DNA from 4 places in the Glutamicibacter sp. AOP38-B1-38 genome. Region 4 is predicted to be linked to each of the others. Evidence: riboswitches for the same ligand, from Rfam matches in the RefSeq annotation. Region 4 holds a riboswitch; each other region holds the start of a gene.
The links. A riboswitch is a leader RNA that binds a small molecule or an ion and turns the genes downstream of it on or off. The one in region 4 is predicted to bind thiamine pyrophosphate.
Positions count from the first base shown of each region.

Region 1: another riboswitch for thiamine pyrophosphate. It lies ahead of thiC (phosphomethylpyrimidine synthase ThiC); the one in region 4 lies ahead of thiM (hydroxyethylthiazole kinase).
Region 2: another riboswitch for thiamine pyrophosphate. It lies ahead of ACT3TP_RS06885 (ECF transporter S component); the one in region 4 lies ahead of thiM (hydroxyethylthiazole kinase).
Region 3: another riboswitch for thiamine pyrophosphate. It lies ahead of thiO (glycine oxidase ThiO); the one in region 4 lies ahead of thiM (hydroxyethylthiazole kinase).

Region 1 covers NZ_JBQSWU010000025.1:38,258-40,453, reverse strand. The annotation lists gene ACT3TP_RS14365 (MFS transporter) at 1-1,012, shown strand, start outside; TPP riboswitch at 1,207-1,314, shown strand; gene thiC (phosphomethylpyrimidine synthase ThiC) at 1,312-2,196, shown strand, end outside.
Region 2 covers NZ_JBQSWU010000009.1:18,200-20,395, forward strand. The annotation lists gene ACT3TP_RS06880 (ATP-binding cassette domain-containing protein) at 1-660, opposite strand, end outside; gene ACT3TP_RS06885 (ECF transporter S component) at 662-1,279, opposite strand; TPP riboswitch at 1,351-1,469, opposite strand; gene ACT3TP_RS06890 (DUF4235 domain-containing protein) at 1,544-1,795, shown strand; gene mnhG (monovalent cation/H(+) antiporter subunit G) at 1,859-2,196, opposite strand, start outside.
Region 3 covers NZ_JBQSWU010000001.1:6,898-9,093, forward strand. The annotation lists gene ACT3TP_RS00040 (GNAT family N-acetyltransferase) at 1-962, opposite strand, end outside; TPP riboswitch at 1,042-1,149, shown strand; gene thiO (glycine oxidase ThiO) at 1,145-2,196, shown strand, end outside.
Region 4 covers NZ_JBQSWU010000017.1:52,105-54,300, reverse strand. The annotation lists gene ACT3TP_RS11455 (hypothetical protein) at 1-631, shown strand, start outside; gene ACT3TP_RS11450 (GntR family transcriptional regulator) at 628-996, shown strand; TPP riboswitch at 1,031-1,125, shown strand; gene thiM (hydroxyethylthiazole kinase) at 1,115-1,909, shown strand; gene thiE (thiamine phosphate synthase) at 1,902-2,196, shown strand, end outside.

The sequences.
Region 1 (2,196 bases), on a different contig from region 4:
GGGCGTCGGTGGCGCCATCGGCATGCCGATTTCCGCCGCCGTCATTGATTTCGCCAACTGGCGCGCCCTGTTCTACGGCAGCGCGGTAGTCACGCTGCTGGTAGTTGTCGCCATCTGGAAACTCATTCCTGCCCTGCCGGCCGGCGCCGCCGGACAGCGCTTCGACTGGCTGGGCGCCATTGGGCTGGGCATTGGCCTGATCTCGCTCATGCTTGCCGTCTCCAAGGGCTCCTCTTGGGGCTGGGCGGCACCGCTGACGCTGGGCCTGTTCGGAATGGCCGCCCTCACGCTGTTGCTCTGGGGCATTTGGGAAACACGGACCAAGGATCCGCTGGTTGACCTGCGCACCGCTGTTATTCCGCGCGTGCTGCTGACAAATATCGCCTCGATTTTCGTCGGCTTCGGAATGTACGCCAGCATGCTGGTCATGCCACAGATCCTGCAGCTGCCGTCGCAGACCGGCTATGGCTTGGGCCAGTCGATTCTCGCAGCCGGCCTCTGGATGGCTCCAGGCGGCCTGATGATGCTGGTGCTCTCCCCTGTCGGCGGGCGGCTTTCCGACGCACGAGGCCCGAAGTTCACGCTGGTACTTGGCGTTTCGGTCATCGCCGTCGGCTACTGCCTGACCCTGCTCGGCATGGGTAGCGCGTGGAGCCTGATGCTCACCAGCCTCGTCATCAACGGTGGTGTGGCTCTGGCCTACGGCGCCATGCCGGCGATCATCATGGGCGCAGTCCCCCGCAGCGAAACGGCTGCGGCCAATGGCTTTAACACGCTGATGCGTTCGCTGGGCACGACCACCGGCGCCGCGGTCATCGGCCTGGTGCTGGCCCAGATGACCACCGATTTCGGCGGAGCTTCACTACCGTCAGAATCCGGATTCCGCGCGGCGCTGATACTTGGAGCTGGCATTTCCGTGGTCGCGGCCATCTTGGCGGCCTGCATTCCCAGCGCCGCGAAGAAGAGGGCGATCGAAGTCGACGCGTCGCAGGAACTCAGCCTGAACAAGTAGTCACCCCGGCTCTTCGGAATTGCCGAGTTTATGCTCAGCTTTGACATAGAAACCCCGGGTAATGTCGTAGACACCTCCTTGAAGGTGCGAGTGATGATCGTAAGGCTCCCGTTGGATATTGCCCAACGGGAGCCTTTCACTTTAAAGTTTCTCGTCTTCCTTGCAAGTCCACGTTGCCAGTCGTGATACCTTGTTTGAGACCACACGGGTGCCCTCGCAGGGGCTGAGATCGGGCTAACGCCGTCCGCGACCGTTGAACCTGTCCGGGTAATGCCGGCGAAGGAAGTGAGTTTCCCACAGTGGAACAATTTGAACAGCACTCTGCCCACACCCTTGCCTACCGTGAGTCTGTGGGAATTTCGGTTCCTGTCACGCAGATCCAGCTGGCAGATGCCCCCAACGGCGAGCCGAACGAACCGCTGCAGGTGTACCGCACCAGCGGCCCGGGGAGCGACCCGACCACGGGGCTGAAACCATTTCGAGAGTCGTGGATTCGTGAGCGTGGAGATGTCGAGACCTATGCCGGGCGTGAGCGCAACTTGCACGATGATGGCAGATCCGCGGTCCGCCGCGGCACGGCGAGCGCCGAATGGGCCGGGCGCTCGGCACCACCGTTGCGTTCGGCACCCGGGACTCGGGTCACCCAGATGCACTACGCACGGCAAGGGGTCATCACCCCGGAAATGCGCTATGTGGCCCTGCGCGAAGAATGCGATGTCGAGCTGGTGCGCAGCGAGCTAGCGGCCGGCCGGGCAATCCTTCCGGTGAACATCAACCATCCGGAATCCGAACCGATGATCATCGGCAAGGCCTTCTTGGTAAAAATCAACGCGAACATCGGCAACTCGGCGGTGACCAGCTCGATCGCCGAGGAAGTCTCCAAACTCCAGTGGGCTACCAAATGGGGTGCCGACACGGTGATGGACCTTTCCACCGGCGACGATATCCACACCACCCGTGAATGGATCATCCGCAACTCGCCGGTTCCCATCGGCACCGTCCCGATCTACCAAGCACTAGAAAAGGTCAACGGCGAAGCGAACGAACTGACCTGGGAGATCTTCCGCGACACGGTCATCGAACAGTGCGAGCAGGGCGTGGACTACATGACCATTCATGCAGGTGTGCTGCTGCGCTACATCCCGCTGACCGCCAACCGGGTCACCGGAATGGTCTCCCGCGGC
Region 2 (2,196 bases), on a different contig from region 4:
TGCCCAGGCCTGCAAGCGATGTTCCACCACAAGCAGTGTCGCACCGGTGGCATTGGCGGCGGCAATCACCGCATCACGCAGCGGCGCGATCCCCGACGGGTCAATGTTTGCGGTGGGTTCGTCCAGGAGCATCAGACCGGGGCCCATAGCAAGAATCCCGGCCAAGGCCAGCCGCTGCTTCTGGCCACCGGAGAGTTCCTGGGTGCGGTGCGACAAATCCAGATTCCCAAGTCCTACCGCGCGAAGCACCTCGGGGATTCGCGCGCGGATCAGTTCCGGAGCCATTCCAAGATTCTCCGCACCGAAGGCGACATCGTCGCCGACCCGGCTCTGCACGATCTGTGTTTCGGGGTCTTGCTGCATCAACCCGACCGGGAAGCTGCGGGCAAAGGCATCCCGTCGCTGAATCTGCAGTTTGCCAGTGGCCTGCTGCCGTTCGTCGATCTCCAGAACTCCAGCCAAGGCGTGCAAGAGCGTTGATTTACCGGCGCCAGATGCGCCTAGCAGCAGGACCTTCTGCCCGGCGGGAATATGCAGGTCCAGTCCGCTAAGCGCCGGCAATGGACGTTCGGCATGGTGCCAGCCAAAGTTGTCGGCCGTGATCTCAAAGCCGCCACCGCCGAGGTGCCCGGGGGTGGCTTCGGTAGTCGAAGAACTCAATTCAGGCACTGCGCAGCGAACCTTCAAGGTGTGCCGAACGGCTAGCCAATGCTCCCAGAGCACCGGTCTTCGCCAGAGCACGGGTTGCCAACCACGAGAGAAGTCCGGCAATAACTAGGCCGGAAATGCCCATGGCAACTACGTGGAACAGCTTCATCGCCTCGGTGTACTCAGCGAAGTAACCCAGCAGGTAGGCTTCGCCGATTCCGCCGAAAATTCCCGACATGAATCCCGCAAGCAGTGCCACCGGCAGGTTCCACCGGCGGTACCTCACTGCGGCAAAGACCACCTCGGCTCCGAGCCCCTGGATCAGGCCGGAGAACAGCACCGCTAATCCCCATTGGGAACCTAGCAAGGCTGAGATGACGGCGGCGAGGATCTCGCAATACAGCGCGGCACCGGGTTTCCGGATAATCAACGCACCGAGCACCGCGGGAAAAAGCCACATGCCAGATACGAAGGCGCTTGCCGGTGGGAAAGCCACGAAAGCAAGGCTGACCAATCCGTATCCGGCGTTCCAAGCCCAAAAGATAACGCCCGAGGCGACCGCGATTACCGAGGCCACAACGATGTCGACCACGCGCCAGCTGGCACGGTTAGTTGCTGGTGCAACGTTCATAAGGTTTGTCCTCCTATGTAAGGAGGGGAGATGCACGGACCGGTGGGCGTTTAATCGCGCGCCATGATCCGCATCCGAGATGCTCGACTTCCTTCGCCGGTACTAGCCGGGGCAGGTTCGAGGGTCTGCGATCTATCGCACTCTCAGCGTCTTGCACCGCGAACGGCATGACGCTCCCCTGTCGGAATGATTACTGCTCAACCACCATACCGCAGGTATGCTGGGCTACAGAACGAAACCTTACGACGCGAATGCGAGGTCCTCATGAACTCAGTGCAGAAGCTTGTTACCCTTGGAATTTCAATGGGAGCGGGAATGCTTGGAAGCCGACTGGTCGACAAGGTCTGGAAAGGCTTCACCGGAAACGACGCGCCACGTCACGGCAAGGAAGCAGCCGCGGAAGCGAGTATGCGCCAGGCTTTGGGGTTCGCCATTTTCTCCGCCGTGGTCGCATCGATTATCCAGGTGCTGGCTGATCGCGGCACCAACAAGGCCATGAAGAAGTTCAGCAAGTAACATTGCCGAATTCCTTTGGTGGGGCAGGCCATTTGGCCTGCCCCACCAAAGTTTAACCAGCAGCTAGGTGCTCTCGGGCTCGTCGTTCTGTGCAGGTTTCGCTGGCGGCACCGCTGCGGTGGTTCCGGTCGTCTGCGAATGATTGCTAATGACCTGTTTTAGTTCATCAACATGCAAGGTTTCTTTCGCCACGTGCTTCGTGCGATATCCGGCGCGGCCAATCATGTGCGCCGATACCGGGGCAGTCAGCAGCTGCAATCCCCAGGCCAAAGCAAAGACCGGGATCAGTCCCCAGCTGCGCAAGTGGATGATGAGTCCGGCGAAGAGCAGCAGGAAGCCCAATACTTGTGGTTTGGTGGCCGCGTGCATGCGTGAAAGCAGATCCGGGAAGGTAATTAAAC
Region 3 (2,196 bases), on a different contig from region 4:
CCCGCTGGTTCTGCGCGAAGCGCCAGCGGACTGATCGGCGGGATGGGATCGGTGGGCAACCGCGCATAGTTCAACACATCGATCCGCTGGCCATCGATCAGGAACTTGCCGCGTTCGCGTCCTTCGAGAATGAACCCGCAACGCTCGGCGACCTTTTTCGAGGCCGGATTGTTCACGCGTAAACCCAACTCCAGACGCTGCAAACGGTAGCTGGAGAATAGCTCCGCCGAGAGGGCGGCCAACGCCCGGCTGCTCAGCCCGCGGCCCCGATGCTCTGCGTGCAGCCAATACCAGACCCAGGCGCTCAGATTTGTTTCATCGATGGATCCGCACACCAGGCCAACGAGCGCAGAATTCTCGACGACGGCCAATGGCACCTGCCGGGCGGGGTCCTTGAGCAGCATTCGGACATAGGTTTCGGCCTCGGCAAGCGTACTCACCTCACCTTGCCGGGCCATATCCGGATTCGAGAGGAAGGCCGCTAAGACGTGCGGTGCATCCGTTGCGCGAAGCGGACGCAGAGATGCCGTCGTTTCGCTCACAGCGCCGAGCCGCCCGCCGCCGATCTGGGAGGAGGCGGCTTGGGCGGTGCCTTGATGGAAAAGCAATTGCCAGCCCTGGGCCGAGCGAACCCAGAGCGAGGTGCGCTGGCTTGGATTCTCCGGCTTGGTTCGCCACCGCAGCATCAGCAGCGAATCGCTGAGTCTGCGCACGCGCGGATCATGCACTTCGTCCCTAGACGATTCAACGACTGGTTCGGTGCACAGCTGCTCGATAATTTGCGCGCGGGAATAGCACCTGCCCGAGGCGCCAACCTCTTCGAAATCTTCGTGGAGCAGTCGCAATAAGGCCTGCCGATCCTGGCGGACGATGGGAGACAGGAGTTGCCGTTCGCCATCTATGACAACTTGTGCCTGCCGATGTTCGGTAGATAAATCCTCCGGACCACTGAATTCGCTCATGCCAACGAGTAAAACACAGGCAGAACCACACGGTGAAGTCATGAAGTTCGCCAAAGCGCGCCGAGGCATGCTTATAATCCAAGTACTCCGCGGGAGCCCAACAGTGAGATTGGGCTGAGAGGGCCTTGTGCCGACCGCTACACCTGATGCGGGTCATGCCGCCGTAGGAAGGAAATGCCTTCGTGCATATAGTCATTGTCGGCGCCGGAATCATCGGGCTTGCCACGGCCTTCGAACTGCGCGCCCGCGGGGCCGAAATCACATTAGTAGATCCTGCGCCTGGTATGGGCGCCAGCCACGCAGCGGCAGGAATGCTCGCACCGACAGCCGAAACCACCTGGGGCCAGGGCGCACTGCACCGCCTGATGGCCACCTCGGCCAAGGAATACCCCGCATTCATTGACCGCGTGGAAGACTCCATCGGCAACAAACCTGCGTACGTAGAAAACTCTACGCTGGTCGTCGCCGCGGAAACCGCGGATATGGACGCACTGCTTGCGCTCATGGAGCTCCAAGCCTCATTGGGGTTCAGCGCCGAACGGCTGCTGGGCAGCGCGGCCCGCAAACTCGAGCCGGCACTTGCCACCAGCATCGCCGGCGCCGTTCTCTGCGCCGAAGACCAGCAGCTGGACCCGCGGTCCCTGCTGCGCATCCTGATCGATGAGCTTGACCGGTCGATCGTGCGCGAAACGGCGGTGCGGCTGCTGCACCAGGGGTCACGGACCAGTGGGGTGATTACCTCAACCGGGCAAGAAATCCAGGGCGATCAGGTACTGCTTGCCAACGGGTTGGGCACGCTCGAAGGTGCGCCAGCTCTGCCCTTGCGCCCGGTCTACGGAGACATCCTCAGGCTCCAAGGTCCGCTGGGCGCGCCGCTGATCAAGCACACCGTGCGCGGAATCGTGCATCGGCAACCGGTCTACCTGGTGCCACGCACCGATGGAAGCCTCGTACTCGGTGCGTCGAGCCGCGAGGACGGCCAAGAGCAGGTGAACGTGGGAGAAATGCACGCCCTGCTGGACAATGCGCGCAGGCTCGTGCCGGGCATCGTCGACACCACCTTGAACGAGGCGATCGTGCGGGCCAGACCGGCAACACCCGATGACCGGCCGCTGATCGGACGCGTGGACGAGGGACTGGTGGTCTCCACCGGTTATTCGCGCCACGGGGTGCTGCTGACCCCGCTCGGCGCACGGCTGGGGACCGAGCTGCTGCTCGGGGACCCGGTGGATGC
Region 4 (2,196 bases):
TTTGTTTGCCATTGGATTCCTCACCACCGCGCTCACACTCATCGCACTGGCCTGCTCCTCCTCGCTTGTGCAGACCGAGTACGCGGACAATGCGCGCCCCGGTGAGAATGCCCCGCAGGCAATTGTGTCGCTCCTGGTGGTAGCCCTCTTGTTCTTGGTGCTCAATGCCGGGTTCCTGGGCTACCTGCACCTGAAGTCCAGGGGAACCCATTCACTGGCTCGGCACAGCGCAGACCTGCCGCGCTATGTCTATGTGCTCGCCGGACTCTTGCTCATCGGCGCCACATACCTGCTGATCAATCCACCATTCGAATATTTTTGGGGTCTAGTTCCGGTCAAACCGGTCTTTGCGCTGGGTGCGCTCCTCGCGTTGCTTGCCGCTACCGCCTGCCACATCTGGTGGGTTCGGCGTGCGGCCTTGCCTTGGGATGTCACCGTGGAGCAAGAAATTTGGTATCGCCAGGTTCACGAACTACGCGCCATCCGTGTAGTCACCGCGGCGGCCGTCGCCATGCTGGCCTGGGGTTACGAGGCAGGTCCCTACGTTTCGGCCGTGGGGATCATCGTCTTCTGCTGCCCGGCAGTGATCATTTTGGCCCGCCCAGAAGCTAGGGTGCCGCAGCGCGTATGAGCCAACATATTTTCGTGGACCTGGACGCGGCGGTTCCGCCCTATGAACAGATCCGCACGCAAATCTCTTCGCTGATTTCCTTGGGCGAGCTGCCGGCGGGAAGCAAGCTGCCTACGGTGCGGGCACTGGCCACCGATTTGGGGGTCGCTTCCGGGACGGTGGCCCGCGCTTACAAGGAACTCGAGGCCATCGGACTGGTTTCCTCCCGGCGGCGTGCCGGAACGGTGGTGAACGCCGGAGCCGATATGGAGAAATCCTCCGGTGATCTGGTTCAAGCGGTGGATCGGGTGTGGGAGCTGGCCCGAGCTCAGGGAATCGACGAGGCCACCGTCAGGGCGCTGGTGCAACGCCGGGCGCGGCAATAATTTGTTCTTCCGCGGCTTTGGTGAGTACGCTCTAGCCAGTGACACGGGGTGTCGGATTCACCGACTGAGATGAGACCCGTCGAACCTGAACTAGTTCAAACTAGCGGAGGGATGTCGCATGACCCTGACTTCCGTTGCCCGGAATTACCGGCAACAATCCCCTTTGGTGTTTTGCCTGACCAATACCGTGGTCACCAACTTCACCGCGAATGCGCTGCTGGCCTCCGGGGCGGCTCCGGCCATGACCGACCTGCCCGGCGAAGCCGGGCCATTTGCCGCGGTGGCCTCCGCGGTCCTGGTGAACCTGGGCACCCCGAGCACCGAACAGCTGCGCGCCATGGACGAAGCGGTTCACGGTGCGAACCAGGCCGGCACCCCCTGGGTGCTGGACCCGGTGGCCGTGGGCGCATTGCCGGTGCGCACTGACTTCGCGCGAAAAATCGTGACCCAGCGCCCCACCCTGATCCGCGGCAATGCCTCGGAAATTCTGGCGCTGGCCGGGCGGAGCTCGACCGGGCGCGGAGTGGACGCGCAGGACACCGTGCACGCGGCCATCGAGGCCGGACGCCAGTTGGCCGCCGAATATGGTTCGGTGGTCGCGATCTCCGGGGCGGCCGATGCGATCATCGATGCCAAACGCACCACGCTGGTGCACAGCAACGGGATCGGCTTGACCGGGATTACCGGCGGCGGCTGCGCCCTGGGTGCAATCTGCGCCGGAATGCTCGCGGTGAGCGAAGACCCGTTCGACGCGGCGATCGCAGCCCACGGCCTGTACGGACTGGCCGCCGAAAAGGCCCTGGCCATCGGCCGCGGTCCGGGAAGTTTCGCCGCGGCCTTCCTCGACGAACTCTCGCTGCTGGACCCCGAGGAATTGCACAACCTGCGCCTTGAGGAGGCAAATAATGCGTGATCTGGGAATCTACCTGGTAGCCAACACCGAAAGCTGCCAGCCGCGCAGCACCTTGGAAGTCATCGAAGGTGCGGTGGCCGCGGGTGTGCAATGGGTGCAGCTGCGGGCCAAGAACGAGACCGCCCGCGAATTCTTCGAACTTACCTGCGCGGCGGCAGAACTCACCGCCGGCAAGGCCGAACTGCTGGTCAACGACCGCATCGACGTATTCCTCGCGGCACGGGCAGCGGGTGCCGCGGTCACCGGCATCCACATCGGGCAGAAGGATATTGCGGTGCGCTACGCCC